DNA from 2 places in the Paenibacillus sp. NPDC058071 genome. Region 1 is predicted to be linked to the other one. Evidence: a T-box and tRNA genes for the amino acid it is inferred to sense, from the RefSeq annotation. Region 1 holds a T-box; the other holds one or more tRNA genes.
What was found. The T-box of region 1 lies ahead of argS (arginine--tRNA ligase). A T-box ahead of a tRNA ligase gene usually reads a tRNA of that ligase, here a tRNA-Arg.
Positions count from the first base shown of each region.

Region 2: it has a tRNA-Arg gene. The T-box ahead of argS (arginine--tRNA ligase) is inferred to sense a tRNA for this amino acid. The anticodon was not compared.

Region 1 covers NZ_JBHVSK010000011.1:97,097-113,247, forward strand. Annotated here, with positions in the region: gene ACFVTB_RS18625 (DUF350 domain-containing protein) at 1-224, shown strand, start outside; gene ACFVTB_RS18630 (DUF4178 domain-containing protein) at 259-765, shown strand; gene ACFVTB_RS18635 (DUF4247 domain-containing protein) at 832-1,581, shown strand; T-box leader at 1,618-1,855, shown strand; gene argS (arginine--tRNA ligase) at 1,919-3,640, shown strand; gene ACFVTB_RS18645 (SDR family NAD(P)-dependent oxidoreductase) at 3,686-4,429, opposite strand; gene ACFVTB_RS18650 (helix-turn-helix transcriptional regulator) at 4,674-5,513, opposite strand; gene fabF (beta-ketoacyl-ACP synthase II) at 5,724-6,974, shown strand; gene ACFVTB_RS18660 (hypothetical protein) at 7,065-7,343, opposite strand; gene ACFVTB_RS18665 (LLM class flavin-dependent oxidoreductase) at 7,554-8,570, shown strand; gene ACFVTB_RS18670 (hypothetical protein) at 8,733-8,933, opposite strand; gene ACFVTB_RS18675 (IclR family transcriptional regulator) at 9,102-9,875, opposite strand; gene ACFVTB_RS18680 (hypothetical protein) at 10,061-10,474, opposite strand; gene ACFVTB_RS18685 (primary-amine oxidase) at 10,596-12,539, opposite strand; gene ACFVTB_RS18690 (ammonium transporter) at 12,899-14,260, shown strand; gene ACFVTB_RS18695 (P-II family nitrogen regulator) at 14,269-14,607, shown strand; gene ACFVTB_RS18700 (SDR family NAD(P)-dependent oxidoreductase) at 14,699-15,448, opposite strand; gene thrC (threonine synthase) at 15,609-16,151, opposite strand, start outside.
Region 2 covers NZ_JBHVSK010000003.1:133,713-149,863, reverse strand. Annotated here, with positions in the region: gene fni (type 2 isopentenyl-diphosphate Delta-isomerase) at 194-1,264, shown strand; gene ACFVTB_RS06160 (MBL fold metallo-hydrolase) at 1,384-2,382, shown strand; gene ACFVTB_RS06155 (phosphatidylglycerophosphatase A family protein) at 3,138-3,674, opposite strand; gene ACFVTB_RS06150 (GerMN domain-containing protein) at 3,806-4,867, shown strand; gene rph (ribonuclease PH) at 5,061-5,807, shown strand; gene rdgB (RdgB/HAM1 family non-canonical purine NTP pyrophosphatase) at 5,804-6,463, shown strand; gene asnB (asparagine synthase (glutamine-hydrolyzing)) at 6,581-8,425, opposite strand; gene ACFVTB_RS06130 (hypothetical protein) at 8,575-8,913, shown strand; gene ACFVTB_RS06125 (hypothetical protein) at 8,964-9,110, shown strand; gene ACFVTB_RS06120 (WYL domain-containing protein) at 9,273-9,470, shown strand; gene ACFVTB_RS06115 (hypothetical protein) at 9,555-10,163, opposite strand; tRNA gene ACFVTB_RS06110 (tRNA-Arg) at 10,632-10,708, opposite strand; tRNA gene ACFVTB_RS06105 (tRNA-Gly) at 10,771-10,844, opposite strand; gene ACFVTB_RS06100 (hypothetical protein) at 11,146-12,141, shown strand; gene tig (trigger factor) at 12,230-13,519, shown strand; gene clpP (ATP-dependent Clp endopeptidase proteolytic subunit ClpP) at 13,794-14,381, shown strand; gene clpX (ATP-dependent protease ATP-binding subunit ClpX) at 14,407-15,663, shown strand; gene ispG (flavodoxin-dependent (E)-4-hydroxy-3-methylbut-2-enyl-diphosphate synthase) at 15,819-16,151, shown strand, end outside.

The DNA.
Region 1 (16,151 bases):
TATTATCGCAATCGATTGTCCAATCGACTTATATGTGGGAAGCTCTCGCCATATCGGTTGCCTCATTTGTCACGCTTCTTGTCGTTGAATGGATTTTCCGTCGCGTGTTCGCGCTTGCGGCTGGCATTCAGCTCGAACAGGGCATTCACGACGGCAAAATCGGCTACGCGCTGATCGCAGGTTCGCTGCATATTGCAGGAGCGCTCATTATCGGATCGATCTAACCGGACCAATCGCATTTGGAAAGAGGGATGGCAGATGAGTCTATTCAAACGAATTAAAAATATCGTGTCCAAACCGGCCCCGGCTCCCGTAGAAAAAAGTATTTTGAGCTTAACCGCCGGCGACGTCTGCGAGGTGTCGCTCGTGACTTATCAAGTGACGGGCAGAACGCAAAATCGCAGCCGCAACGCTGTCGTTCTGACGCTCCAAGACGGAACCGATATCCGTTACTTGTCGATCGAAGAGCGCGAACGGACTGTTTACGCGCTTTACGAAGCAATTGACGGCAGGCTTGATACGTTCGACGAAGTGCCGACGACGCTTGAGCTGGACGACCGCGCCTATCATATGGAGGAGCATTTCTCCGGCCTCATCTCGGCAAATGGCAAAACGCCGTTCATGCAAGGCGGCGACCAGCATGTATGGCAGTATCAATCCGATGATATGAAGCTGCTGCGCGTCGAATGGCAAGACGGCCGATTTATGCTCTATACCGGAGAAAACGTGATTACCGCTGATGTACGCGTACTGCGCGGCGTGTAGTTTACGGCTGCCGACTAGAACAGCGGATCGGCGAACGCCTGCCGCAATTCGTAAGGAGGGCAAGGCATGACGAAGAAATGGTGGCTGCAAGGCATCAAAGTCATTCTGGTACTAAGCTTGATCGTTCCGCTGCTCGCCGCCTGCGCAGTGTCGGACACCGTCAAGGAGCAATATCCGCTGGAATCGGTGAACGGCTCCGGAAGCTCCACTTCCTACGTCTACCGGGCGGAAGGTCAAACCGTGCCGGAAGTCGCCTCCCAGCTTATCGCGAAGAAAAAACCGGAACAGCAGTCAGAGGAAAGCAAGGAGCGGATGTTCCTCGTCTACTCCGATGAAATTATACATGTGCAGCAAGCGCCGGACGATACGAACGATACGCTGATCGAGGTCGATTCGAAAGAATACGTCCGGCAAAATTACAACATGAGCTTCCTGGAAGGCTACCTGCTTGCCAGCCTGCTCGGCGATTTGTTCGATCACGGCAAGTATGGAGGCGGCGGCTACCGCGGTTATTCAACGAAAGACACGTACAAGCCTAAAGGAACCTACAAGGCCCCGACCGATCAGGATATGAAAAAAGCGCCGCCAATGACGGTCAACCGGACGGGCACGATCTTCAAACGCTCGAAGGATGCGGATTCCACCGCTGTCCGTCAAGGCCAAAGCGGCAATCCGTCCCCGTCCTCGGGAACGAAAGGAAAAGTCATTACAGGACAAAAGAAAAATGCCGGGAAACAGAGCCCTGTTTTCACCAAATCGAATAAAAAACCGCCGAAGATCCGCATGGGATCGGGAAAAATTTCAAGGCGAAGGTGATTGCTTTTTCTCTGTCTTTCCCTTATCATTGGAAAAATAATATCGAAGAACGGGAGAGTACTCCCCTATCTGCCATGATCAGCGAGCCGGGAAGGTGAAAGCCGGCGATGGCGTTGGAGACGAAGAGGACCCGGGAGATGGCTTGCCGAACGAATGATTTTTAGTAGGCCTGCCCGGTTCAGTACCGTTACGACGAAAAAGAAGCCCGCGCCGGTCAATCGGCCGTTTGCCGGGCAACAAGAGTGGCACCGCGGGAATCAAGCCCGTCTCTTCCAGGAGACGGGCTTTTTTGCGTTCTCTCGTGCCTCTACCTTACGAAAAGGCTGGTGTTCAGAACATGTTTAAATCAAAAATTGCGGCACAGCTATCGGCAATCATCCCGCTGAGTGAACTGGACGTTCAACGGCTGCTGGAGGTGCCCGCCAATCTTGCTCACGGCGATATCGCCTTTCCTTGCTTTACGCTTGCCAAAGTGCAAAGAAAAAGCCCCGCTCAACTGGCAGCCGAGCTTGCGCCGCTTGCGCAAAGCGAGTACTGGACAGCGACAGCCGCCGGCCCTTACTTGAATTTCGCCCTCCGCCGCACAGCTGCGGCGAAAATCGGCTTGTCCGGGCTGCAGGACGGCTTGCCCGAAGCTCCCAATCTCGGCGACGGCAAACGTGTCATCATCGACATGTCTTCGCCGAATATCGCAAAGCCGTTCGGAATCGGCCACCTGCGCTCGACGATGATCGGCAACGCCCTGTACCGGCTGCTCGCCAAAGTCGGATATGAAACAGTCAACGTCAATCATCTCGGCGACTGGGGAACACAGTTCGGCAAAATGATCGCCGCTTACTTGGAATGGGGCGACGACGCAACGATCGCGAACGACCCGATTAAAGGATATTTGGACTTGTACGTTCAATTTCATCGGGAAGCCGAGCAACGTCCAGAGCTCGAGACGGCCGCTAGAGCGTGGTTCGCCAAGCTGGAAGCAGGCGACGATGAAGCGCTGCGGCACTGGAACAAGTTTGCCGGCGACAGCAAAGCAGCGTTCCAGAAGCTGTATGACCGGCTTGGTGTTCATTTCGATCATGTACTAGGCGAAAGCTTCTACAACGACAAGATGGATGCCGTCGTACAAGAGCTGGACCGCCAGGGGCTGCTGGAGGAAAGCGAAGGGGCGATGGTCGTCCGGCTGGACGAGGAAGGCTTGCCGCCCGCTATTATCAAGAAATCGGACGGTACGTCGATCTATGCGACCCGCGATCTCGCCACCGCCATTTATCGCCATGAAGAAATGGGCGGCGATGAGCTGCTTTATGTCGTCGGAGCTGAGCAAAGCCTGCACTTCAGACAGCTGTTTCTCGTGCTGGAGAAGATGGGCTTGGAGTGGGCGGCCCGCTGCAAGCATATTCCATTCGGGCTGATGCGTCTGAACGGGACGAAAATGTCGACGCGCAAAGGGCAAGTGGTGTTTTTGGAGGATGTGCTGAACGAGGCTGTCGGCCATGCCCGGTTGAAGATTGAAGAGAAGAATCCAGCTCTTGCGGATAAGGAAGCAGTTGCTGAAGCGGTCGGCATCGGCGCTGTCGTGTTTAGCGATCTGCTGCATACGCGTACGCTTCCAGTCGACTTTCAGCTCGAGGAAATCGTCAGTTTTGACGGCGAAACCGGCCCCTATGTCCAATATGCTTACGCCCGGATTCAGCGGCTGCAGGCGAAAGCAGCGGATGAAGAAGGCCTCGCAGGAGCAGCGCCGGGAGATCGGTCGTTCGCCGCTCTTGCAGACGAAGCCTTCCAATATGCCGAGGACGATTCTGCGTGGCAGCTGATTACCGCCGTTCTCGATTATCCCGCCGTTCTCGCGGCATCCGCTGAGCGCTGCGAGCCTTCGGTCTTGGCCAAATATTTGGTCGATTTGGCGCAAACGTTCAACCGTTTCTATCATCGTCACCGCATCCTTGCAGATAATGCCGACGAACGCTCCTTCCGGCTGGCGCTTGCAAATGCGGCTGGCTCATGCCTGCGAGACGGCATGAGCCTGTTAGGCATCCAGACGCCGTCCGAAATTTAAGATGGGCGGACGATTTTATTACGGCGCTGCCTCGCTCGGCACGTTTTATTGGGCCGTATAACCGCCGTCGACGAGGATGCTTGTCCCGGTAACGAAGGAAGCATCCTCGCTCGCTAGAAACAGAACCGCTTTAGCAATCTCTTCTGGCCTGCCCAATCTGCCAATCGGATGCAAGCCAATCAGATGCTGTTTTACCGCGTCGCTCAGCTTGCTGAGCAGCGGCGTATCGATATAGCCAGGGCATACGGCGTTCACCCGAATGCCGTCCTTGGCATAATCGATGCCAAGCGTTTGCGTCAGCAGCTTAACGCCGCCTTTAGCCGCGGCATAAGCCGTTACGCTTCCTTTGCCGACATGGCTGTGGATCGAGCCGCAGTTGACGATAGCTCCACCCTCGCCCTGTTTCAGCATTTGTTCAATGACGTATTTATCGCTCAGAAATACGCCGGTCAAATTAATATCGACGGTCCGCTGCCACGCTTCAAGGCTCAATTCGTCGCCTTTGGCATCCTTCGCAATGCCGGCATTAGCAAAAAGAATGTCGACGCGGCCATATTTTTCAACCGTCTCCTCCACCATCTTTTTCACATCATCTTCACGCGTGACGTCGGTTTTCACAAAATGCGCCTCGAAGCCTTCCTTCTTCAATTGTTCGGCAACCTCTTGGCCTTGCTCGGCAAAATCGGCAATGACCGCCTTCGCTCCTTCGCGAACGAACAGCTTGACGGTTTCCAGCCCGATGCCGCTTGCGCCTCCCGTAACAATCGCCACTTTATGCTGCAGCTTCATTGCTTTTTCCTCCATCATCCATATTTATGACATGACAGATTATATCCAAACCGGCTCAAAAATAACCGAAGTTGATCGCGCGCTTCTCCCAGCGCGCATTATGGCACCGAAGGCGCCGTGCGTCAGGACGCAGCACGATGGCGGCGATTGCACACCTGATGCGCCGCCTCCGTTATGCTGCGAACGGACGAGAAGCTTTTGGTGCCGTAACGCACATGTAGGCATGTAGGGAAAAGCGCTCGCTTCACGGCCGCTGCATTAATCGCTCAAGCTTCGCCTCGGTCGACGAATCGGGGGCTGGCGTATAAATGCTGCAGCGCAAATCGCCGCTGCCCTGCACCGCAAGCGATGTCAGATGGAACAGCATTTTGCCTGCTTTGGAGTGACGAAATTCGATCAGCACCTCCGGCGCTGATTTGACCTCGCTTTGTTTCCAGAGCTTATCGAATTCGGGGCTCGCCTCCTTCATTTCGTCCAGAAAGCGCTCGTACCAGTCGTCTTCCACGTATTGGCCGTAATACGCGCGGAAGATCGCCAAGAAGCCGCTCGTAAAATGCTCCCAATTGACGGCAAGCCGTTTCAATTCCTTTCTCGTAAACAGCAGCCGGATCATGTTGCGCTGGGCTTGCGGAACCTGCTCGAAATCGAGAAAAACATGCGCGGCGGCCGCATTCCAGCCGACAATATCGTAATGTCTATCCGTTACAATAGTTGGACAGTATTGAAGCTCCTGCAAAATGCGCTGCAGAGACGGCGTCATCTCCGGCCTCGCCTCTTTCAGCGGCTCAGCAGGAACGCCCCCTTCCATCGCTAGCGCATACAAATATTTCCGCTCGTCGATGCTAAGGCGCAGCGCTGTAGCGATGCAGTCCAGCACAGAGCTGGAAACGCGGATATCCCTGCCCTGCTCCAGCCATGTGTACCAGGTCGTGCTGACGCCTGCCAGTTGAGCAACCTCCTCACGCCGAAGACCAGGCGTTCTCCTGCGGCCTCCTGCTGGGAGGCCCACATCCTCGGGGGCAAGCTTCTCCCTCTGCGTTTTCAGAAATAGCGACAATGCTTGAAGTCTCGCTTGATGGTTCATACCGGCTCGTGCCCCTCTCTTTTCTCTCGTATGCGATCAGCAGCCTGTCCTCGCTGATACAGACTGCCGTTCCGATTTATCCTGTTAGTCCTTATACCAGTATAAACTATAACTTGTAATAGGATAATATACATGACAATATATCGATTATCACCTATGTGCAAGGGTAGAAGTTGAAGATCATTTCGTTTATTTTAGGAGGGTTACCTGATGGAAAGAGTGGTTATTACAGGCATGGGGATCGTATCTCCGCTAGGCAATTCAGTAGAGCAGTTCTGGGATGGATTATCGAACGGAAAATCGGGGATTAAGGCTATCGATACATTCGATGTTGCTAGACATAAATCTAAAATCGCGGGGCTTGTCCAAAACTTTGACGCGGAAGCTTTGCTCGGGCGTAAAGAAGCCCGGCGGATGGACCGGTTTTGCCATTTCGCCGTCGCCGCTGCCGATCAGGCATGGGCCGATGCAGGGCTGAGCGACGCGAACGGCAATTCTTCGGTTTCGCCTGAGCGAATCGGTGTCTATATTGGATCGGGCACCGGCGGTATTCAGACGCTGGTGGACCAAGCAAATCTTCTGCAAGAGCGCGGGCCGGAACGAATAAGCCCAACGCTCGTTCCGATGATGATTACGAATATGGCCGCAGCCATGATCAGCATCAAATATGGAACGACAGGGCCGACAATGTCGCCTGTCACCGCCTGCTCAATTGGCAATACGGCAATCGGAGAAGCGGCCAGGCTGATCCGTACAGGCGGCGCCGACGTCGTCCTAGCGGGCGGCACGGAAGCCGCCGTTACCGATATCGCGCTGGCCAGCTTCGGCAACGCAACTGCATTATCGACGCGCAACGATGAGCCTGAACAGGCCAGCCGCCCGTTTGATGCGGATCGGGACGGGTTTGTTATGGCGGAGGGAGCAGGCATTCTGGTACTGGAGTCGCTTTCTCATGCCAAGAAGCGCGGCGCAGTCATTTACGCCGAGGTGCTGGGCTATGGCGCAAGCTCCGATGCCTACCATATGGTAGCGACTCACCCGGACGGCAACGGAGCTTATCTCGCAATGAAGCTGGCGCTGGCCGACGCCGGCGTCGATCCGTCCGAAGTCGACGTGATCAGCGCGCATGCGACGAGCACCGTCATCGGCGACCGTTCCGAAACGGCGGCTATAAAACGATTATTTGGCGACCATGCCTCACGTATTCCGGTTACCGCCAATAAATCGATGACCGGTCATATGCTTGGCGCTTCAAGCGCCGCCGAAGCGGTCGCTCTCGTCCAAATGCTCCGGCATAACTTGATTACGCCAACGATTAATTTGGTGACTGCTGATCCGGCATGCGATCTCGACTATGTGCCGGGCGCTTCCCGCGAAGCCGGACTTCGCGTCGGCTTGTCCAACTCGTTCGGCTTCGGAGGACACAACGCGGTCATCGTGCTCCGAACCTATGAGGAGTAACCTTTATTGTCTAAAATGAAACAAAGGGGCTGCCGTCTCGATCCTAAGTGGATCGGGACGGCAGCCCCTTTGCCATACGTCAAAGCGGAATTAGCTTCTCAACGATGCCGGAATCAAATCTTGTTCGAGAATTTGACGCTCGAATTGATCCGCATTTTTTTCGAAACAGCCGCAATAGTAGTCTTTCCGACATAGCGGGCAAGGCACGTTCAACATGCGCGTAACGCCAGTCAGCTTCCACTCGGGCGAATTGCTGTAGAACAATCTGGCTCTAGAGCCGTCGCCAAGCGTCATGATGTACTGGTACAAACCGGATTTGAGGTCTTTGTCGGCCAAGGTTACGCTCTTAATTTGAAGTTTCGAATTCAAGATCTTCACCCTTACTGTTCAAGATTCGCGATTGTGTAATAATAACCTTTATAGCGCGTCAAGTCAATATTTGAGCCGATTTTGCGCATGATGACAAGAGCTTTCTTCCTTATCGGACAAGCTTTTTCGATTCCGTTCCTGTATACTCATAAGTGTAACTAAAAAAATAACAGTTATTTCGCTGTTTTATTCCTTTGGAGGTGCTAATCGATGATCAAGCTGGGCATATTGGACCAGTCCCATATTGGGGAAGGCCAGCGGGCTTCGGACGCTCTTGCCGATACGACCAAATTGGCTCAGGAAGTCGAGAAACTCGGCTACGAGCGCTACTGGATTTCTGAGCATCACGCAAGCCGCATGCTCTCTTTCTCCACTCCCGAAATATTAATCGCTCACATTGCGGCCGCTACAAAACGAATTCGAGTCGGATCAGGAGGCGTCATGCTTCCTCACTACAGTTCCTATAAAGTAGCGGAAAATTTCAAGCTGCTTCAAGCGCTTCATCCCGGACGAATCGACGCCGGCTTCGGGCGGGCGCCAGGAGGCATGCCGATCGCGACTAGAGCGCTGCAGGAAAATAAATACGTCGATATTAGCAAATATCCACAGCAAATTATAGATTTCGTCGGATATTTGCACGGCAAGCTGCCGGACGGGCACCCCTTCGCGGGGCTTCACGCCGCGCCCGCTATTGAGGAGCCGCCGGAGGTTTGGCTGCTCGGCTCGAGCTTCGAGAGCGCCCGAATCGCGGCTCAGCTCGGAACGGCATTCTCGTTCGCGCAGTTTTTCGGAACGCCGGGCGGCGAAGCGGCTATGAAGCACTATCAAGAGCATTTCCAGCCTTCTATCTCGAACGATCGTCCGCGCTCGATGATCGCCGTCCTTGCGATTTGCGCGGATACCGAGGAGGAAGCGAACCAGCTTGCGCTCAGCACTGATCTGTTCTTCCTGCTGCTGGAAAGCGGCATTGATCAGCACTTCTTCCCTTCGGTCCGGACAGCGCAGGATTACCCTTATACGGAAACCGACTTAATGCGGATTAACCGAGCGAGAGAACGGCGTATCGTAGGCACGCCGGAACAGGTGAAAGCCGGTATCCTTCATCTGGCGTTGCAGTATAACGCCGACGAGGTGCTCGTTATGAGCTCGATCCATTCTTTTGAAGCCAGAGTCAAATCCTATAGATTGCTGGCCGAAGCATTCGGATTATCCGCTCCGTCGCTATAATAGCCCTGTGCAAGCTGAAGCCCTACTTGCATAGATAGAAAGATATATAAATAGATAGAGGGACAACAACAGCGGCTGCCGTATATGGTCAGCCGCTGTTGTCTCGTATAGGGACTTTGTGTAGACGATGCCTCCAATTATGCCTGCAAAGCTCTACTGCGGTTAGCGTACGGCCGCAACACTGCCTGCCATATATCGGCGGCATACCGCAACCGCTTCGCTTCGCAGCAGCTTCGCCAGGCAGGCTTCAGCGGTCGGACGGAGCAGCCGCTCGTCGCGATAGATACGGAGCAGCAGTTCTTTGGCTGCTTCATGGGCCAGTCCCTCCGATTGGAGCAGCCCATAGCAAAGCCGATAACTCATAATTTCAATCTCCCTTAACCGCTCCAGTCTGCCACTCCGTTCCATCCTTGCCACCGCCGCTTTCTTCGTCTTCGAGACCTGCTCCTCACTCCGCAAAATGCAGCGAGCAGACCCACTTACTAATAAGACGCCCGACGGACCCTAAACGTAACACTTTTTCCAAAAAAATTATTCGCGAACCTGATACAAATTGCGGTAGCCAAGCTCTTTGGAGATCAGAGCGGCGTACTTTTTCACGTAATAGCTGTATTTTTCGACGTTTTCCGGGGTAAACCGAATCGATGGGCCGGCGCAATTGAGCGAGCCGATGACCGTATTTTCGTAAGAAAAGATCGGCGCCCCAATACCGCTCGTTCCTTCTGTCGCCTCGCCGGACGTCATTGAGTAGCCTTGCTCGCGAATCAGCTCGATATCCTTCTCTATGTAGGATCGACTAAGCGGCTTGAGCGACGGGATCTTCTCCCATTCGACGTCGCTCAGCAGCGCGTCCCGCGTTCTTTTCGGCAAATAGGCCAACATGACCCGGTTAGATGCGCCGATAAACAGCGGCAGGCGCAGCCCGATCGGTTCGGATATTTTCAAAATTTGCGGGGAGTCGATGTTGTCGATATAGACGCCTTCCGTATTTTCACGCGTTGCTAAATAGACGGTCTCCTTCGTCACCCGGGACAGCTCTTCCATGAAAGGACGGGCGACCGAACGGAGCATCAGGCTATCCCACATCAGAAACCCGTACTTCATTACCGACAACCCTAATTTATATTTCTTGGTTCGGCTGTTCTGCGATACGAATCCGTGATCGGCGAGCGAGCCGAGGATACGGTGTACGCTTTGCACGGGCATTTCCAACTCTCTGCTAATTTCCGTCACGCTGACTTCCTTCTCGTTGCCCTGCGGAACCAGGTAATCCAAAATGGCTATCGCTTTTGTGATCACGGACATGGCGGCACCCCCGCAAACGAATCGGACTCATGTTAGATTTTATAACATAACTGACTTATGTCTATTATTAAACTATTCATTGCCTTTCCGCAATCCCTTTGCGGTGATTTTTTTCCATTATAGTGCGTGTTCAAAAAGTCCGGTTTTCAGCACCAAGCAGGTTGGATGAAGCTGGGTACAACCTCTTAAAGGGACAAAAAAGTATAGATTCCCATAGCTAGCGCCAACAGCGAAACGATGCTGCAAACGGCCGTATGCCATAGGCCGCCGGAGCCTCGTTTCGCTCCCCGTTTCACAATTGCCGCGTAAAGCTGGCGAACGGCGAAGTACATGCTTACCAGGTTGACTGCGTACAGCGCGAGAACATACGGACTTAGCTGCTGCGTCCCCCCAGCACCATGATGATGCCCATGTCCTTGCATATCCGCCTGAACGCCGGTCGCCGCCTCCATCAGCAGCGGCAGAGAAAGCCAGTGTAGCAAATGCAGAACGGTAACCCCGAGAAGCGATAACGCGGATAACAACGTATATTTGGACTGCACGCTGAGCGGCTTCCATCTGAGCTTGATCGGTATGACTCTCTCCTCCTTCATCGACATGCGGAAGTTTGTTAGCCCGAGCCTGCGCGGGCGCAGTATGCGCAGTAGGCGCAGTAAGCGCAGTAAGCGCAGTAAGCGCAGGAGCGGCGGCTATCGGCTTCGTATCGCAATCGGCCGCCGCTCAGCTTTGGCAGCCGTCTGCTTTCACTGAGCTGCTGCAATAGCTTTTCTTCGGCTGAGACGGCAGGTTAATCGCCGGGCTTTGATTGAAGAAACTAACCGGCTTCAGCATAAAGCCAATATAGGCGGCAGGCATAACCGGCCAGTCCTCGGGACGGGGCACATGCGTATGGCCCATCGTGTACCAGACAACGATGTCTTTATTTTTAACATCGCGGTCTTTCTCCGCCCAGGCGGATAAGCCGTCGCCTCCAATGTGCTGATTCGGATACTTGCCCGAGGCGTACATTTCATTCTCGTCGTAAGGCGTCACCCACAAATGATGCTTAATAAAACCGGCCCGTTTCAGCAGGCTGGAATTGTCCGAAGCGAATGGGAAACAGTTTTCGCCGGTTACGATTTTATAACCGACGGACTGGCCCAGCTCATTTTTCACATTATCGTTTACAAACTTCCAATATCTTGCCGTCTCCAGCTTTATATCCCGTCTGGCCTGCAACTCCGTCTCGAGCAACGTCGACTTCGCATAGAACGCATTCTCGCGCGGGTTATGCTCGCCCAGTTCCTCCGGCACGACATTGACCTCGTAGACTGAGTTTTGACTGCCGTCGATTTGCAGATCAAGCCGGACATTGAAAAAATGCTGATGATTCGGCGCATACAGTTCGGGTCCGACCAAATTGCCGTACTTCGGCGTTTCGCCGGGATGCAGTCCAGCCGTCGATAAAATGCCGGTGAGCTTAACTTCGAACTCGATGTTGCCGTCCTGATACAGATACCAGAAAAAACCGTATTCATAGTTCGCCACGGTGGAAATCGAGGATACGACCAGCCTGCGCGAACGTCTCACCTCGACCTCATTCGTCCGCCAATCCGTATGCTTCCATAAGATGCCGAAGTCTTCCTCATGCATGCAGATTGCGTTCTTGATGACGAACAGCTCGCCTTTGCTGTCGGTCATGACGCCGTCGAAATATTTGATGTACCCTACGCAGTCGCAGCCAAGCTCCAAGCTATTTGCCAACTGTCCAATTCCATATTCGCCGCTGTCGAAAGCGTTTTTCCGATTCTGAATTGGACCGGGGTCGCCGTAAGGCACGACCATTTCCGATAAGGCGGCCCGGTACAGCACTGGGCGCTCCCGCCCTTGATCGTTGTACGAAAGGGTATGAAGCGTCAGCCCTTCCCGTGAATTAAAACCGATCCGGAACTTCCAATCCTGCCAGCTTATCTCATGACCGTCGATCTCGAAGCTTGGCCCCTCCGGCTGCGTAATCTCCACCGGTTTGGCCGGGCTGCGGAGCGGTCCAACCCGGTCCGGCGTATAGTTGAACGCCTTCGATGGGATGCTTGCGTATTCGTATTGCTCTACGCGCAGCACCTCCATCCGGTTGAGGTCGACGATCGGCACAAGCGGCAGCGGGCGGGCATAGCCGTTATCCTTCTCATCGCTTCGCAGGAAGCAGAGCGGGCGGGCAAGCCTGACATTAGCGTCCTCTTCCGTTCCCCAATTGCCAGCCGACCACAGATCGACCATGACAAACTCCGGCGTATCGATACCGAGCTTCTCCAGCGCCTCCAGAAAGAGCGGGCTTCGCCTAACCGCGATCTCGCATTCGGCTTGCTCATCAAGCATGATCGTCGGCTGCACGCCGGGAACGTGAATCCAGGAAACGACTGTTTGGCCGCTCAGCGACACGACGGCTTCATAGGTAGCGTTATCGTCGTTGTTCAGAAGAACGACATGCGCCTCGCGCTCGAACGGCTGCGTGCCGTCGTAGGCCAGAACGATCTCCTTCGCCGGCTCCTTTAGAGCAACGCTGACGAAGCGATGAGCCGTAGTCCATTCCATTTGTTCTTTCACAATTTTCACGGCAGCCTTCATTTCCTCCCGCGACAAAGGCTCCAACGGATGATTGGCAAGCGTAACAGACAATTGAGTCATGCATGATCCCTCGCTTTTCATTTTTAATGTCAACTTATATGACAATGATATCTCATGAATGAAAGGTGCAGAAACTGATGTTTCCCGAATATCGGGATGAAAACACGAAACATATTTCGTTTCCCACCATTCGAGAAAATCTGTCTTTTTCAGCATTGTTAGCGGGCATGCTCAGGTTGGCCGGCGGTAAAATAAAAAGACTTTCTCAAATAATGAGATTCATCCGTTTGTCATCAGACTGTGTTGCGTGATAATTGCGTCAGAATACATAACACAATATTAGGGAGGGAACACCTATGCTGTCTCTGATCCAACGCTTTAAGAGACCACTCTTTATGACTTCGCTCATCGCCGCCGCGATGGCAGCGCTGCCGATGACGGCGTTCGCGGAAGGAGAAGTCGCGGCAGCTGTCGACACGGGCGACACCACCTGGATTATCGTCGCCACCGTGCTCGTTATGTTCATGTTCATGCCGGGACTCGCCTTGTTCTACGGCGGTCTGGTCAGCCACCGCAACATCCTGTCGACCGTCATGCACAGCTTAAGCGCATTCGTCATCGTCACGCTCGTCTGGGTGCTTTGGGGGTATAGCTTCGCTTTCGGGCCGGGAATCGGCGGCCTGTTCGGCGGTTTCGAACATGTCGGCTTCGCTGGAGTCGGTCCGGAGGCAAAAGAAGGGCTGACGATCCCTCATTTAATCTTTGCAATCTACCAGGGCATGTTCGCTGCTATTACAACAGCGCTCATCTCGGGAGCGGTCGCCGAGAGGATCCGCTTCTCCGTATGGGTCATTTTCTCTATCTTCTGGGTGTCGCTCGTCTATGCTCCGATGGCTTACTGGGCTTGGGGCGGCGGCTGGCTGTCGAAGCTGGGTGGTCTCGACTTCGCTGGCGGCACGGTCGTTCATATTTTGTCGGGAGTTAGTGCGCTCGTTGCCGCGCTTGTCGTGGGCAAGCGGCGTACTTATCCAAAGCAGCCTACGCCGCCGCATAACCTCGTGTTTTTTATGATCGGAGGCATGTGTCTCTGGTTCGGCTGGTTCGGCTTTAACGCAGGCAGCGCCCTGGCATCCGGCGGATTGGCCAGCGTCGCGGTCGCTACAACACAAGTCGCGGCAGCCGCGGGAGGCGTACTGTGGATGGCAATGGAATGGATTTTACGCAAAAAGGCGACTCTCGTCGGAGGCGTTACAGGCGTTATCGCTGGCCTCGTCGCCATTACGCCGGCTGCTGGTTTCGTCTCGACGCTGTCCGCCATTGCAATCGGCGCTATCGCCAGCGTCGTCTGCTATTGGGGCTTGAACGTGGTGAAGGCGAAGCTCCGTTACGACGACTCGCTCGACGTTTTCGGCATTCACGGCATCGGCGGCATTTGGGGCGCGATTGCAACCGGCATATTCTCCAGCACAAAAGTGAATCCCGCCGGAGTCGACGGGCTTCTCTACGGCAATCCGCAACAAGTGCTTATTCAGGCGGCCGATGTGCTCGTCGCCGTCGCATTAGCCGCCGTCGGCACCTTCGTTATTTTGAAAGTAATTGGTCTATTCACCCCTCTGCGAGTAACGGAAGAACAGGAAACAAGCGGTCTCGACCTGAGCCTGCACGGCGAGAACGCCTACAACACGTTCCCGGCGTTAAGCACCGAAGCGCCTAAGCCGATCGCTCCGTCCCCCGCCGCACAAGGTGCACTTCAATCGATCCCGGAAATGAAAGGTGTGTAGAAGCAGCCATGAAAATGCTAACGATCATTATTCGTCCAGAGAAGCTGAGCAGTGTAACGGCCGCTCTGCACGCGATCGGCATAAAAGGGATGACGATCAGCGACGTGCGCGGCCAAGGCATCCAGAAGGGCGTCAGCACTGTGTACCGGGGCGTCGAGTACCATACCGATTTCATTATTAAAAACAAGATCGAGATCGTCATCAGCGACGAGCTCTATGAGGAAACGCTCGCGGCGGTGAAAGAAGCGGCGCGAACCGGCAGCGTCGGCGACGGCAAAATATTCGTAACCGACATCGCCGACGCGATCCGCATCCGAACAGGGGAGCATGGCAGAGCAGCTTTGTAGATTCAGCAGACGCGCATAAAAAAACGGGAAGAGCCTAAAGCTGGCGAACCACGCAGCTTTGCGTTCTTCCCGTTTTAGGTATCAATAGGCTTTATTCCTCGTAAATCATTTTCCGAGTCATGCCGCCGTCGACGACAAGATTGACGCCGTTCACAAAATCATTGCCGTCGTCCGTCAAATAGAAGCAGGCGCGAACGATATCATCAGGCTTGCCGACGCGCATCGACGGATGCTGTTCGTGATCCTCTTTGCGCAGCTTGCCGTAATCACCGGTCTCAATCCAACCGGGACTGATCGCATTGACGCGAATCCGGTCCTCAGCCAGCGATACGGCGAGCGCATGCGTCAGCGACACGATGCCGCCCTTCGAAGCGGCGTAAGCTTCCGTATCGGGCTCCGACATGAGCGCCCTTGTCGAAGCCAGATTGACGATAGCGCCTCCGCCATGCTCGCGCATGAGACGGGCGGCTTCCCGCGCGCACAGAAATGTGCCGCGCAGGTTGGTGTGCAGCACATAGTCCCATTCCTCCAGCGTAATGTCGTAAGGCGACTTCCAGAAGGAAAGGCCTGCATTGTTGATGAGCGTGTCGATTCTCCCGTGGTTCTCTCGAATCGAAGCAAACATCGCATGTATCTCCTCCGGGCGGCTGAGATCGACTGTATAGGCCGACCCGCGTCCGCCGGACGAAACGATCGACTTTATTGTTCGCTCTACTGCCTCGCCATTGCGGTCCGCCGCAAGCACCGTCGCGCCCTCCTCTGCATAGGCCAGCGCGACCGCTTGTCCGATTCCTTGTCCCGCTCCCGTAACGAGAACGATTTTATCCGTAAATCTGCTCATAACCCCCATCCGCCTCCGATACCGATGATTAAGGCGCAAAAAACCTTCGAGCTCTGCATCGGCGCATTCATCCGCAGATCTCGAAGGTTTTTGCACATTCGCGCCGGGATTCTCCTGCATCTGATACTACACGCAGAGCAGGGAGCTCCTGTCGGTCGCATTAAGCGTTATAAAACTGCACCAATTCACGAGCGATCTCTTCTTTCGAGCCGTCAACAAGCTTTTGCCGCTGCGGCTTGTCGAAGAGCGCTTGAATTTGTTCCGGGAACGACTGTTCAATGCCGACCAATTCGATCGCTTCGTTGAACTTGGCCGGATGCGCGGTCGCAAGCGATACCGTCAGTTCGCCTTCGCCGCTGCGTTTGTCCGCCGCCGCAACGCCGCAAGCCGAATGCGGGTCAAGCAAATAGCCTGTTTCGGATTTGTAAGCGCCGATCGTATCCAAGCATTCTTGTCCTAGTACGCCGTATGCGGCGAACTCAGCTTGAACGCGGCCGAGTACATCGCTGGAAATGACGATTTCGCCGTTTTGCTTGAAGCCGTCCATCAGCTCGCGCACCTGCGCCGGATCTTCTCCGAGCACATAGTACAAATAGCGTTCGAAGTTGCTCGCCACTTGAATGTCCATCGACGGGCTGTACGTCGTGCGGAAGTCGCCAGGCTTGTACACGCCCTCTTCGATGAAGCGCTCCAAAATGTTGTT
Region 2 (16,151 bases), on a different contig from region 1:
GCATGCTTTGACTTCCTTACTCTGATTCTATTTTACGATATAACACTCATCCTAACAATAAAAATGATTGAAAAAATCAAAAATATGAAATATAAGATCACTGAAGATGATTCAAAGCTCCATTGTTGCCGGTTGACCGAACGCTGCGTTATGATGGACAAAGCAAAGTTAACAAGTTCGCAGGGGGAAAACGATGACAGATCAAATTCAAGCATCCGAGGTAGCGGCCGTCACGTCGCGCAGGAAAAGCGAGCATATTCGCATATGCCTACAAGAAGAAGTGAACGGGTTGGGAGTCGATACCGGTCTGGATCGGCTCCGGTTTCGTCATAACGCGCTGCCGGAGCTGTCATTCGACGATATATCGCTTGCATCGAACCTATTTGGGCGGCAGCTAAAAGCGCCACTACTGGTCAGCTCCATGACGGGGGGGACCGATGCCGCCGGCGCCATCAACCGCAGGCTCGCGGAGGCAGCGGAGGAGCGGGGCTGGGCGATCGGACTCGGCTCCATGCGTGCGGCGATCGAGCAGGATCAGCTTGCGGCTTCGTTTTATATTCGTAAAGAAGCGCCTTCGGTGCCGGTCATCGCCAACCTTGGTGCGGTTCAGCTCAATTACGGTTATGGAGCGGAAGCGTGCAGACGAGCGGTCGCTATTGCGGACGCGGACGCGCTCGTGCTTCATTTGAATAGCATGCAGGAAGTGTTCCAGCCGGAAGGGGACACGAACTTCTCCGGCTTGCTTCGCCGCATCGAGGAAGTGTGCCGTGCGCTGTCTGTGCCAGTCGGCGTGAAGGAGGTGGGCTGGGGAATCGATGCGAACGTCGCGGTCAAGCTAGCTGCCGCAGGGGTTTCTTTCATCGATGCAGCTGGCGCGGGCGGCACGTCCTGGAGTCAGGTAGAAAAATATCGGGTCGCTGATCCGATTCGCAAACAGGCGGCGGAAGCGTTCGCCGATTGGGGGATTCCGACCGCAGAGAGCGTTAATGAGATTCGCGGCGCATTGCCGAATATGACGGTTATCGCAAGCGGCGGACTGCGCCACGGAGTGGACGCGGCCAAGACGCTGGCGCTTGGAGCCAACGCTGCAGGCTTTGGTCGCGTGCTGCTGCCGCGCGCCGCTCAAAGCGACAAACAAGTATCGGTGGAGCAGTTGATCGAGCAGTTTGCAAAAATAGAATTCGAACTGAAGACGGCCATGTTCGGCATCGGAGCAGCAAATGTCGAAGAGCTGCGGGGAACGGACAGGCTGGTCAAGCGTTAATGGGCAGGTTAGTCGAATGACTGCTGTCATACAGCGAAATACCGCGTGATGGGAGCTGGGGCGAAAGCGACAGCGTATCATCTGGATCGAAGCTTTTTATATAGGAAGGATGCAGCATAATGGCAGACGGGCAAACGTCTACAACAATATGGAACGGAAACTGGATACAAGTAAAAGTTCCGCTCCCTTTTTCGCTCAAGTGGGTGAACAGTTATGTGCTGCCTGAACCGGACGGGGAAGGATTCACAGTCGTCGATCCCGGCCTGCGGACTGAGGAAGCGATCGGCGCCTGGCAAGAAGCGATGGAACGGCACGGACTGTCTATGCGCGACGTTAAGCGAATCATACTGACGCATCAGCACCCTGACCACTACGGTTTAGCTGGTTACTTCCAGGAGCAAAGCGGCGCTCCCGTCTATATGACAAAGCGGGCGCATGACTATACGATAAGGCTTTGGGGAGAGCGGGCCGATTTTTCCGGCGATCTGCACCAGCTGTTTGAAGTACATGGCATGCCGAGAGAGCTGCTCGAGGCGATTGACGGCAATCTTGATGCCTTTTTGGAGCGGGTGTCTCCGCAGCCTGTCGTCACTTACATAGAAGCGGGCAGCGAGATGGAGTTCGGAGGATCGATATGGCAGTTGATCGACGCGCCGGGCCATGCGTTCGGTCAAGTTTGCTTTTACGATGCGCAGCATGGCTGGATGCTGTGCGGCGACCAGGTGCTGCCACGGATTACGCCTAATATTGGCTTTGTGCCGGGGGAAGAGGAGAATCCGCTGGAGCATTTTTTAACGAGCTTGCGGGAGTTGTCGCGTTATGAGGTAAAGATGGCGTTTCCGGGACATCGCGATCCTTTTCCTGAATTTGAAGAGCGCATTGAGGCGCTGCTTCAGCATCACGAGCGCCGGCTGACTAGTATGCTCGGTCTGTTGAAGCAGCCGTTGACCGCGTTCGAGTTATGCGAGGAAACGTTCGGAAAGAGTCTCCGCAGCAACCCGCACAACTTGCGCTTCGCCATGCAGGAGACGCTGGCGCATTTGCATTATTTGGAGCAGCAAGGAAGCGTCATTCGGACTGTAGGAGCGCCTGTTGTCTTCCAGGCGGCTGGAGATTAGTTTTATCGGTGGGGCAGTGTTGGGAGAGGCGGGTGTGTGTGTAGATTCTGAGGAGATCACTCGGTCTCAGCGTGTTCGATTGCGAGCATTCGTGAAGGAATAACTGCAATTGAGCAGTTATTTGCTCGCCCTGACCCTGAAACTAGCACAATAACTGCGTTTTGGCAGTTATTGCGGTCTCAGCGAGGTCGATTGCGAGCATTCGTGAAGGAATAACTGCCATTACGCAGTTATTTACTCGCCTTGGCCCTGAAACTGGTACAATAACTGTGTTTTGGCAGTTATTGCGGTCTCAGCGAGGTCGATTGCGAGCATTCGTGAAGGAATAACTGCAATTGAGCAGTTATTTGCTCGCCTTGGCCCTGAAACCGGTATAATAACTGCGTTTTGGCAGTTATTGAGCTCTCAGCAGCGTTGGGTGCGAGCATTCGTGAAGGAATAACTGCAATTACGCAGTTATTTGCTCGCTCTGTCCCTGAAACCGGTACAATAACTGCGTTTTGGCAGTTATTGCGGTCTCAGCAGCGTTGGGTGCGAGCATTCGTGAAGGAATAACTGCAATTATGCAGTTATTTACTCGCTCTGCTCCTGAAAATGGTACAATAACTGCGTTTTGGCAGTTATTGCGGTCGCGGTGCCGCTGAATGTTTTAGCTGAGAGCTACCCGACATCGATTTGTCATAACATAAAAAAGAAGCAGGGAGCCTAGGCTAAGCTCCCTGCTTCTTTGCGCTGCGCTTCCCAATGACGGATCGTTAATCGAGAGGCAGGTTCGTGTTGCTTTCGCGTTCGGCCTGCTTGCGGTGAGCGATCCGGCTGGCGGCGGATGCGGCGATGGCGCCAACGATGTCGTCCAGAAACGTATGCGCATGCTTGCCGTTTTTTTCGTTCAGCTTTTTCAATATGCCGGGCTTGAGCTTATCGATATAGCCAAAGTTGGTAAAGCCGATGCTGCCATATACGTTAACGATCGACAGCGCAAGTATTTCGTCGCAGCCGTACAGGCCTTCGTCGTTGCGAATCATCTCCTGCAGCGGACTCATCAGCTTGCCTTCCTCGGCGAGGATATCCAGCTGAATGCCGGTCAGAACCGCGTTTTGCACTTCTCGTTTGGACAATACGGCCTCGACGTGCACGACGCATTCATCAAGCGTCAGTTCAGGAAAGTAATCCTTTTGCAAAAAATGGACAAGCTGTCCAATTTGTATTTTCGTTACTCCGCGCTTGGCAAGCCATTCGTCAGTTGCTTCGGCTACCTTGCGGCTGTTAAGACTGTAAGAATTAGGTGTCATAACAATTTACCCCCTCATGATTTTGTGGACAAAACTGGTCTAAAAAAGGGAAGGGCTCGTATACATAGTACTACAAAATCAACAAATGTAAAAAGCCGCAAGGCAAAAACGATTGGGGAGGAAAGGTTATTATGGTTCGTACGAAATGGCTTCGCCGCGCAGCGATCGGCGCTTTACTGGTACTGCCCATTCTGACGGCTGGATGCGGAATCTTTTCCAGACAAACGGATGGGGCGATCGATCCGCCGCAAAATGGTTCCGGGGTGACCGACGAAGGAACGAAAACCGGACAGGCTGCGACGTCGGAGCAAGGCGATGGTTCGCATCTCACGGTGTACTTAAAGGATCGCAATGGCTATTTAGCGCCGGTCGCTTTGCGGACGACGTTTGGTAAAAACGAGGAACCTGGTCAAAAAGCGCTTGAAATGATGGTAAACGGCGGCGCGTACGCCAGCCAAATTCCGGAAGATTTCAGCGCGGTGCTGCCAGAGGGCACGCAAGTTAATTCGTTCCATGTCGACAAGGACAGTAAAATCGCCACAGTCGATTTCTCAGAGCCGTTCAGCGGCTACACAGCAACAGAGGAACGCTCCATCGTTGAAGCCATTACGTGGACGCTGACAGCCATTCAAGGAATCGAAGGGGTCGAAGTATGGTCCGAGGGCGAGAAGCTGACGGAAATGCCGGTGGACAGCTTCCCGTTGGATGAGCCGCTCACTCGTGCGGTCGGCATTAATCTTGAGGCGGCCGACGGCGTCAACTATTCCGATTCAACGCCTGTTACGCTTTACTTCTCATCGCAAACGTCGAACGACGAGCAATATTATGTTCCAGTAACAAGGCTGATCGCCAGACCTCAAACCACCAAAGCGCAGGCGGCGTTGGAGCAATTGATCGCAGGTCCGCTGGATCGCAAACAGCTCAGCGCGGTTATTACAGACGATGTTAAAGTGACAAGCGTACAGGAGAAAGATCATATTTTGACAGTCGACTTGAAGGATGACGCTTATGAAAGAGGGCAAGCGGCTCCGAAAGAAATGCTGGAGGCGTTAGTGCTTTCGTTAACAGAGACGACAAGTGCGGATAAGGTGCAAATTTTGTTGAACGGCGACTCTAATATTGTGGACAGCGAAGACAATTCGTATCAGGAGCCTGCATCCCGGCCGCATCACGTCAACGCGATCAAAAGCTAGAAGAAAGCGCGGCAATAAAGGGGCCGGTCGGAATGACCGTGGGAAAAGAAGGAAGGAGCCAAGGCGCGGCTCCTTCCTTCTTTGTTTGAGCGGGTGCAATTCTTCGGCTACTTTGGTAAAATAGACAGGATTGCAAGGAAGCAATCGTGGAAGTTTATACATAAAGAGATGCGATTTTCAGGAGGATTACAAAATGAGAATAGACGGACGCGCGCCGAGCGAGCTTCGACCGGTAAAAATAACGACAGGCGTCAATAAATATGCGGAAGGCTCCGTGCTGATTGAAGTGGGCGAAACGAAAGTGATTTGCACGGCTTCAGTGGAGGAACGAGTGCCTCCTTTCATGAAAGGACAAGGCAAGGGATGGATCACGGCGGAATATTCTATGCTGCCGCGCGCTACCCATAGCCGCAATCAGCGGGAATCGGCAAGAGGCAAGCTGACGGGCCGGACGATGGAAATTCAGCGGCTGATCGGCCGAGCGCTTCGTTCCGTTGTCGATCTGCATGCGCTTGGAGAGCGGACAATTACGCTCGATTGCGATGTCATCCAGGCTGACGGAGGTACGCGGACGACGTCGATTACCGGCTCTTTCGTTGCTTTGTGTCTGGCGGTCAACAAACTGAACGCTGCTTCGCCGTTTGCTAAATACCCAATTACGGACTATTTGGCTTCGGTCAGCGTGGGCGTCATTCAGGAGGAAGCGTTGCTCGATTTGAACTATGACGAGGATTCCAAAGCCAAGGTCGATATGAACGTCGTGATGACCGGCGGCGGAGCGTTTGTCGAGGTGCAGGGCACAGGCGAGGAAGCGCCATTCTCGCGGGCCGAGCTGAATCAGCTGCTTGAGCTGGCGGAAGGCGGCATCTTGCAATTGGTTGAACAACAGCGCGAAGCGCTGGGCGAGAACGCCGTTCGAATCGGAGGAGCGGGAAAATGAGCGGATTGTCTCAGAACCGGGTGCTAGTTGCGACGAAAAATGAAGGCAAAGCGAAGGAGTTCGCACATGCGCTTGCCAAACTGGACAAAACGACGGAAAGTTTGAATGATTATCCCGCTTTCCCCGATATTCCGGAAGACGGCGACACGTTCTCTGCTAATGCCCGCATTAAAGCAAAAGCGGCGGGCGACGCATTCGGCGTTCCTGTATTGGCCGACGACTCGGGACTGCGGGTCGAAGCGCTGAATGGCGAGCCTGGCGTCTATTCGGCAAGGTATGCTGGTGAGAAGGCGGCGGATGAAGCAAACAACGCCAAGCTGCTGCGGGAGCTGGCCAAGCTTGCGCTGCCGGATGCGGCGGAGCCGCTGGCGGACGGCACGCGTCTGCTTAGCGCAGCGCAGTTCGTCTGCGCGCTCGCTCTGTACGATCCGTCAACCGGCTCCTTCGTGGAAGCGGAAGGAACGGTCGATGGCTTCATCGCCGACCGCCCTCACGGCGACGGCGGCTTCGGCTACGATCCGTTGTTCTGGCTGCCGCAGCTTGACCGGGGAATGGCCGAGCTGTCGAAGGAAGAAAAACAGCAGATCGGCCATCGCGGGCATGCGCTGGCTGCATTGATCGCCAAATTGGAGCAGGATGGCGGTTTGGTGAAATAAGCGAAGCCATAAGGCTGCTGCAAATTCGTCTGCTTTTCATCTAAATCTTCTATAAATAAAAGCCCCTGAACAAGCGCTTTCCGAAGCGCCGGTTCAGGGGCTTATTTGGTTACCGTATTATTTGACAGAGACGCCGTATTCCTTCAGCCATACGTTCACCTGGTACAAATAGGCGAACAGCTGCGGGCCGGACATTAATTGGCCGAACCATGGAATGTTCGACTTTGCGGAATCGGATTCCGCCAGCTCTCTCACTTTTGTTGCATTTATGAGCGGTAGGATTGGGGAAGACGGATCGTTCAGCACATCCAGCACTAAACCTTTTACCGCAGCCAAGTAATTGGGATTGTGAGTTTTCGGATAAGGACTTTTTTTGCGCGTCAGCACATCGTCAGGTAGTACGCCCTTCAGCGCTTTTCGTAAAATACCCTTTTCGCGGTCGCCAGCCGCTTTTATCTCCCATGGAATATTCCACACATACTGTACGAGCCGGTGATCGCAGAATGGCACGCGAACTTCGAGGCCCGCGGCCATGCTCATACGGTCCTTCCGGTCGAGCAGCGTGGGCATAAAGCGGGTAATGTTCAAGTAGGACATTTGCCGCATTTTTCTTACCTGAGGGGACTCTCCGTCCAAATGAGGCACTTCGGCAATAGCGGCGGCGTATCGGTCTCCGATATAATCGAGCGGCTTGATCCAATCGGCAACTTCCGGATTCAGCAGTTCTGCGCGCATTGCGGAGGCGAGGGACCATGGGAAGATATCTGCATTCAAAGCTTCCTCCCGATGAAACCACGGATAACCGCCGAAGATTTCATCGGCTGCCTCCCCAGAAATAGCGACGGTTGCGCCTTTTTTAATTTCTCGGCAAAACAGCAGCAGGGAAGCGTCGACGTCGGCCATGCCCGGCAAATCGCGGGCTAGCGTTGCGTCTCGGAGGGCGGCGACCAGCTCCGGCGTATCGAATTGCACCGGATGATGGATCGTTTCAAGATGGGTCGTCATTCGCTCGATCCAGGGAGCGTCGCTGTTCGGCTGGAAGGCGTGAGCCTGAAAATGCTTGTCGTTGTCGCGGTAGTCCACCGAATACGTATGGACGCTGCCTTGCCCGGTCTGCTCATAGTAGCGGACAGCGAGCGTCGTCAATGCGCTTGAGTCCAAGCCGCCGGACAGCAGCGTGCAAACCGGCACGTCCGAGACGAGCTGGCGCTCCGTCGTATCCCGGAGCAGCTCGCGCACCCGATCGGCCGTCTCGTCAATCGTTTCCGCATGCGGCAAGCTTTCCAGCTTCCAATATTGCGTTCGGCGGATGCCGCCGCGGCTAACCGTCATGCACCAGCCCGGCAGCAATTCAGTTAATCCTTTGTATACGCCTTGGCCCGGCGTGCGTGCAGGTCCCATAACGAACACTTCCGCAAGGCCTTCCGCTCCTACTTCGGCTTTCATCGCCGGATGGGCCAAAATCGCTTTCGGCTCGGAGCCGAACAGAAACAGGCCGTCTTCAGCGCTATAGAACAGCGGCTTCACGCCGAGACGGTCCCTAGCGAGAAACAGCTCCTGCTCCTCCGTATTCCAGATCGCAAAAGCGAATATACCGTTAAAGCGCTCTATGCAGCTTTTTCCCCATTCCATGAATGAGACAAGCAGCACTTCAGTATCACAAGTTGTTGAAAAGGTTCTGCCCCTGTGCTCCAATTCTTTGCGCAATTCCAGCGCGTTATATAGCTCGCCATTATAGACGATGACATACGTGCTGTCGCCCGAGTGCCGAATCATCGGCTGTGCGCCGTTCACGGGATCAATAACGCTGAGCCTTCTATGACCGAGCGCGCAGCTTGGCGATAGCCAGGTGCCGGATGCGTCGGGGCCTCGCAGCGACAGCGTCTCTGTCATCCGCTCGAGGCTGTTGCCGTCTTGAGTCAAATCGCGGCTCCAATCGATCCAGCCGGTTATTCCACACATCGTAACTCATTCCTTTCTTCTGCTGGGCGCAAATAGCGATAATAACCGTTATATGCCGGAAAAAGGCATAAAATGTCTGTCCGCCAGGGGAAGCTATGGGAGCATCGAAGCGACGGGGTATGACGGTGCGAAAGGAGACGTTGATGGAAATGGGTAACGAGTTTTATTCGGAGGACGAACGGAAAATATATTACGTATCGGTTCAAACCGGACAACTGCTGGAGGAAGAGGGGGCCGCAGGTTACGAGCTTGTCATTAAAGCGAACCGAGAAGAATTGACCGAGCTGCAGGAATTGTTTGAGCAGCTGTCAACGGTGGATGAGGCGCAAACTGCCCAGTTTGGGCTTCGCCCATTTGCAGGTGCGGGCGTTGATGACGAGGAAATGAACAAAGGGTACGACCAAACCATCCAGCAAATCTACAAAAGACTTTACGATTTGGGCACCGACTCAACGAAGCGGCATATCGAATCGATGAGATTGTTTTAGCCAATTGGCAATGCCCGCACGCGCATCCTCGCGGAAAGGAGGTGAAGCGAGTGACCCAATCTCCGAAGGATAAAAGCTTGAAATATGACATTAACCCGGAGTTCGCCGATCGCGTGCTCGAGAAAAACCGGCAGCAAAACGCGCAAAATAACCCGAGCGGTAATCGAGGCGGAAACCGCCGCTCCGGTCGCCATTAAGAAGCTTTGCTAAAATAAATAAACGCGCCGGATGGGGGAGCAATCGTTCCGGTTCCTGCCTTTCCGGCGCGGTTTAATCTGATTGGATTATTTTTTCGGTTGCATACAGAACGTATGTTTGGTATATAATAAGAACAAACGTTCTATTGAGGGGGCTGCCGAATGGAAAGCTACATCGGGCAAACCGTGCAACTGATTTATATCGATCGCAAACGGAAGGTAAGCATTCGTGAAGTTAAAGTCATTTCGGTGAAGGGGCCGCTGTTCAAAGCATATTGTTACAATGCTCAGGCCTTTCGTGTTTTCAACGCGGCAAATGTCGTCGACATAGAGCCGGTTCGAAAAAGAGTGCAGGCTTAAAGGAAGCGAATATGGCGCTAACAATAAAAAAGCCATCGAATAGCGGCAAGCCGCCGCTTCGATAGCTTTTTTTGCGATTGAAAATTATTGTTTGTCCTCTGTTTGCGGGAAGACTTGCGTATGGAACACTTCGCCTGTGCTCTCGTCTTTCACGTTCATTGTCACTTTTTGTTTGTCGGCGCTGATGCCTTCAAACGTTTTGTAGGTTATGGCTTGGATACTTAGTCCAATAATAACGAAGCCGTCCATGCTTTGTTGGTAGGCTGCCTTGTCTACGGAGATGGTATACTCGCTAAAGTCATCCTTATACTGGATATCCTTAATGGAGGCGAATGTACCATCCGTCAGGATCTCTTCGATCGATTCTTTGATACCGGCTGCCATTTCCTTCAACATTGCTTCATGAGTGGATTTGGACATTGTATAGGTAAGCGATCCATCATCATTTTTCACAACTTCCTTAACGCCATCAGCTTTCGCATCTTCGATAATTTGCTCCATGTCCTGGCCTTCAAACATTGCTGCGGGCAGCGTCACGTCCACGTTCAGCAATTTTTTGTCCACTTCGATGCCCTTGTCCTGCTTGTTATTGGAGACTTCATTTGTCGAGGCCGGTGTGTTTTCCTTCTTTGCTCCCGAGCAACCCGATAAAACAATAGAAGCGGCCAACAGTAAAACAGCTAACTTTTTCAAAAAAATAACCCCCTTGTTCTGATAACTCCAACAGTCTACTATATAATCCACAATATGACTATCCTCTTTTCGACATATTTTTCCTCTGTTTTATGTCGAAAAATGTAATATTGTGTGTAGAATGTAACGACTCAACCTTAAAATCAGTGCTTGACTGAAAAGGTGAAAAAACGAAGGGGCAGAGGGATTCTGGAGAGTCGACAGTGGTCGCTTTTAAAGCATGATTCCTACCACAACCATCAATAAAATAAAGGAATCAGGCTTTAATGGCGATTGGAAGAACCCTCTGCCCCGCAGTGCTTCCCCTCACTTCAAGTCAAGCAGTGTTTTCGTTTTAAGAGGAGGTCATTCAACATATCGCAAACGCATTTTTATATTCCAAGCATAACAAAAAGACCGAAAAGCCTGATGAACCAAGCTCTTCGGTCTTTTTCAAATCTATATGTCCGTTGCATAATTTCATAAAAATGGCGTCCCAGAAGGGATTCGAACCCCTGGCCAACGCCTTAGAAGGGCGTTGCTCTATCCAGCTGAGCTACTGGGACACGTAAGAAAGATTATAGCATGCTAATCGTGGTTATGGCAACAACAATTTTTTCAGGCATGCTGGAGCGGGTGATGGGAATCGAACCCACGCCTCAAGCTTGGGAAGCTGGCGTTCTGCCATTGAACTACACCCGCAAGAAGCAACAATGGATAATGTAGCATATCGAGGAAGAAAACTCAAGCCGAAATACTATTGACGAAATATTCAACATTTTTATAAGAAAAAATGCCTATAAACCGTAACGGGAAAGAAGAATTTTGTCGATAAAAAGATCAATGACTAGAAATCGGCATTCGAGGCAACAACTACAACCAACGCTTCTAAAAAAGAAAGAAGCGGATAGCGGTTGTGGACTTGTCCTGTTGTGCCTTCGCAATCGCATAATTTATTCTATGGGCGCATCCATGGTATAATCGAACGCGAGGAAGCAAACGAATGATGCGGTTTGACCGACAAGGCGGTGGTACCATAACGACTCCAAACGACAGACAAACAGAAAGCAAAGACGGCAACGTTTATTTATTTCCTAAAATGCTCGACCATTATCAAATTCAATTGACGCGTCTGCTAGAGTCGGAGCAGTACGGAGAGGCGAAGAGGCTGCTCCGGTTTTTAATGCAATGCCAAGGGGAAGACGAGCGGCATTACGAGGAGTGGGCAAGCTTGCTCTCGTGGCTCGATATGGCTTTTCCCGAGGCGGGCGTTACGGCCGGACGCAGCGAATACATAACGGAAGCGGATCAACAAGAAGAAGAGGATGAAGCGCTGCTGCGCGAGCATGCGCTTAATCCATTCGGACAAGACGAGGCATACATCAAGCAGGTGCTCTACATTATGGAGCATCATCCGATGATCGACCAGCAAATATTGGCGCTGGAACGGGCCGCCTACATTAAGGATCCGGAAGTGGACGACGCAATCAAGCAGTGGCTGACCGCCGGCAAAGACATTCATCCGATCGTTCAATTCAAGGCGCTGCAATGCTTGCGCAAACGAGACGTCACTGGAACGATTGTGCTGGAGCGCATGGGCGAGACGGTGGAACTCGAGGTTGAAGCGACGCCGCTCTCGATGGAACAGTTTCCGCCTTCCGTTACGCGCATATTGGAACGGGTGGAGGACGTGACGGAAGCGGACGATCCGACGCTGCCCCATTTCGCAAGAGAGCTATGGAAAGAGAGCCTGCAGTTTTTGTACGGCACAACGGCGTATGCATGGATGCTGCGAGAAGAAGACGACACGATCGATTGCTTTGCGGCAGCGTTGCATCTTACGCTCATGCTGGCGGTTTACGGAACGGCTAACGACGACGACATTCGTGAAACCTATTTAATAACGGAATCGCTTCGGTTTCGGTATGAGCAAGCGTGCAGGCTTTTGAGGCAAGTGGCCGTATTTCGGCAAAGTGGGGAAGATGATCCCCAGCCTTGAAATGATCGCGCAGAATGATTATAATAGAATGGTTTATGAAACGTGAAAATTTGAAGACGCATGCGTTTTTTGGAGGGGAAAGCATAAAATGAAAGCTACTTGGGAAAAAATAGACAAGAACGTCGTTTCCATCGACGTTGAGGTTGAAGCGGAGAAAGTTACCGTTGCGCTTGACCAAGCTTTTAAGAAAGTCGTTCAAAAAGTGAACGTACCTGGTTTCCGTAAAGGCAAAGTGCCTCGGGGCATTTTCGAATCCCGTTTCGGCGTGGAGAGCCTGTACCAGGATGCGATCGACATTTTGCTGCCGGACGCGTACTCCGAAGCGGTAAAAGAAACGAACTTGCAACCTGTTGACCGTCCTGAAGTGGACGTTGAGCAATTCGCGAAAGGCGAAACGTTCAAGTTCAAAGCGAAAGTCATCGTTCGTCCTGAAGTACAATTGGGCGAATACAAAGGACTGGAAGTACCTGCTGCCGACGTAACTGTTGGCGACGAAGAAGTAAGCGCAGAGCTCGAGCGTCTGCAACAACGCCATGCCGAACTGGCTGTCGTGGACGAAGGTCCAGCTGAGAACGGCGACATCGCTGTTATCGACTTCGACGGCTACGTTGACGGTGAAGCATTCGAAGGCGGCAAAAGCGAAGGACACTCGCTGGAACTCGGTTCCGGTTCGTTCATCCCTGGCTTCGAAGAGCAAGTCGTAGGTATGCAAATCGGTGATTTCAAGGACGTGGAAGTGACGTTCCCTGAAGAGTACCATGCCGAAAATCTGGCGGGCAAACAGGCCGTATTCAAAGTGAAGCTGCATGAGCTGAAACGCAAATCGTTGCCGGCTCTTGACGACGAGTTCGCAAAAGATGTTAGCGAATTCGATACTTTGGAAGAGTACAAGCAGGACCTCGTTGTCAAGCTGAAAGAAAACAAAGAAAAAGCGGCTGAGCAAGATCGCGAGAACGCAATCGTAGCTAAAGCTGCTGAAGCGGCGGAAGTGGATATTCCGGAACCGATGATCGTAACGGAAGTCGATTTCATGATTCGCGATTTCGAAAACCGTCTGCGTATGCAAGGCATGAACATGGAGCTGTACTATCAGTTCTCCGGCCAAGACGAGTCCGTGCTTCGTGAGCAAATGCGCTCCGACGCCGAGAAGCGCGTCCGCAACAACCTGGTGCTGAGCGCTATTGCTAAAGCGGAAGGAATCGAGGCTACGGAAGAGGACGTAACTGAAGAGCTTGAGACGTTGTCGAAAGCTTACAACCGTCCTGCTGAAGAGCTTCGCACGATCTTCACAGAAAACGGCAACATCGACAGCCTGAAAGAAGACGTAGAGCTTCGCAAAACGATCAAGTTCCTGCTCGATAACAGCAAAACGGCTTAAATATCAGTCGTCTCTGAGCGAGCGCGAAACTGTTCAACTGAATATATAGCTTTAAGCAGAAAGTAAGGCACGTCGTCGATATGATACGTGCCTTATTTTCACCCTACATAACATATTGTGGTGGATTTGGGGATTCGTCTGGTGTACATATCGAGCACTAAGCGCAGTATAATGTAATATCGGAATGCGGTGCTGCGGGAAAAATGACATTGCCGTTTCTTCGTGTTACAATATCTTTGTTTAATAAGTCATATACCGAAAAGAGGTTGGTCGCATGAATCTGGTACCGATCGTAGTCGAACAAACGAATCGCGGTGAGAGATCTTACGATATTTACTCGCGATTATTGAAAGACCGCATTATATTTCTCGGGAGCGCAATCGACGATGATGTAGCAAACTCCATCATTGCGCAGCTGTTATTCCTGGCGGCCGACGATCCAGAGAAGGACATTCATCTGTACATTAATTCCCCGGGCGGCAGCGTAACGGCCGGCATGGGCATTTTTGATACGATGCAATATATTAAGCCGGACGTATCGACGATCTGCATGGGCATGGCGGCGAGCATGGGCTCCCTCTTGTTGACGGCTGGCGCCAAAGGCAAGCGCTTTGCGCTGCCGAATGCAGAAGTTATGATTCACCAGCCGCTCGGCGGCGTGCGTGGCCAGGCTTCGGACATTAAAATCCATGCTGACTGGATCTTGAAGACAAAGCAAAAGTTGAATCAAATTTATGTGGATCGCACCGGTCAACCGTACGAGAAAATCGAACGAGACACCGACCGCGACAATTTCCTGAGCGCTCAGGACGCGTTGGAATACGGTTTGATCGATAAGGTGATTACATCTCCGGTATCGTGAAGATTTTATTGAAGGGGTGATACCAGTGTTTAAATTTAACGATGAAAAAGGCCAGTTGAAATGCTCGTTCTGCGGCAAATCGCAGGAACAAGTGCGCAAATTGGTAGCCGGACCCGGCGTCTATATATGCGATGAATGCATCGAGCTTTGCACCGAGATCGTTGAGGAAGAGCTCGGCCACGAGGAAGAGCTCGACTTGAAAGACATTCCAAAACCGAAGGACATTCGCGCCATTCTTGACTCGTATGTCATCGGACAGGAATTTGCGAAAAAATCGCTGTCCGTAGCGGTTTACAACCACTACAAGCGCGTTAATTCCGGCAGCAAAATCGAAGACGTCGAGCTGCAAAAAAGCAATATTTTGCTTGTAGGCCCGACAGGCTCCGGCAAAACGCTGCTGGCGCAAACGATGGCTAAAATATTGAACGTGCCTTTCGCTATTGCAGACGCGACTTCCTTGACGGAAGCGGGTTATGTTGGCGAGGACGTCGAGAATATTTTGCTTAAGCTGATTCAGGCAGCAGATTACGATGTCGAGAAAGCGGAACGCGGCATTATTTATATTGACGAAATCGATAAAGTTGCCCGCAAATCGGAGAACCCTTCGATTACGCGCGACGTATCGGGAGAAGGCGTACAGCAGGCGCTGCTCAAAATTTTGGAAGGCACGGTCGCATCCGTACCTCCTCAAGGCGGCCGCAAGCACCCGCATCAAGAGTTTATTCAAATCGATACGACGAACATTTTGTTCATTTGCGGCGGCGCGTTCGACGGGCTGGAGCAGCTGATCAAACGTCGTATCGGTAAAAAGGTAATCGGTTTTAACTCCGCTGGAGAAACACAAAAGGATTTGAAACCGGGCGAGTATCTGTCGATGGTACTGCCGGAAGACTTGCTGAAATTCGGTCTTATTCCGGAATTCGTCGGCCGTTTGCCGGTTATTTCCACATTGGAGCCGCTCGACGAAGCTGCTTTGATGCGTATCCTCTCGGAGCCTAAGAACGCGCTTGTCAAGCAGTATCAAAAGATGCTTGAGATGGACAACGTGAAGCTCGATTTCGAGCCGGCCGCGCTGGAAGCGATCGCCAAGGAAGCGATCAAGCGCAATACCGGAGCGCGCGGTTTGCGGGCGATCATCGAAGGCATTATGCTGGAAGTGATGTACGAAGTTCCATCGCGCGACGACGTGAGCACTTGCCTCATTACGGAGCAATCCGTACAGGAGAAGATCATGCCGGAGCTTACATCGAAGAAGGGCAAGAAGAAGGAAGAAAGCGCCTAAGTTTAAAGATACGTCACAGCGGCAGCTTGCCTCCCAGGGTTGGGGGCGGCACGGCTGCCGCTGAGGCGTTATTACCGTTAATGCATCCACCCTTGTTTTGCGGCTAGGCCGTGCATTCGGGGGTGGACTTTGACGTTCATGGGAGAGATCACTTTATGTATTTGCGCAAAGACACAGTACCGGTAAAAGTGGGCAACCTGACGATTGGCGGCAGCGACGAGGTCATTATTCAAAGCATGTGTACGACGAAGACGGCCGACGTTGAAGCGACTGTCGCCGAAATTTTGCGTCTGGAAGAAGCAGGCTGCCAGATCGTTCGCGTTACCGTCAACAATAAGGAAGCAGCCGATGCGATCAAGGAGATCAAGAAGCGGATCCATATCCCTCTCGTTGCGGACATTCACTTCGATTACCGGCTCGCGCTGGCAGCGATTGAGAACGGCGTCGATAAAGTGCGGATCAACCCGGGCAATATCGGCCGCCGTGAA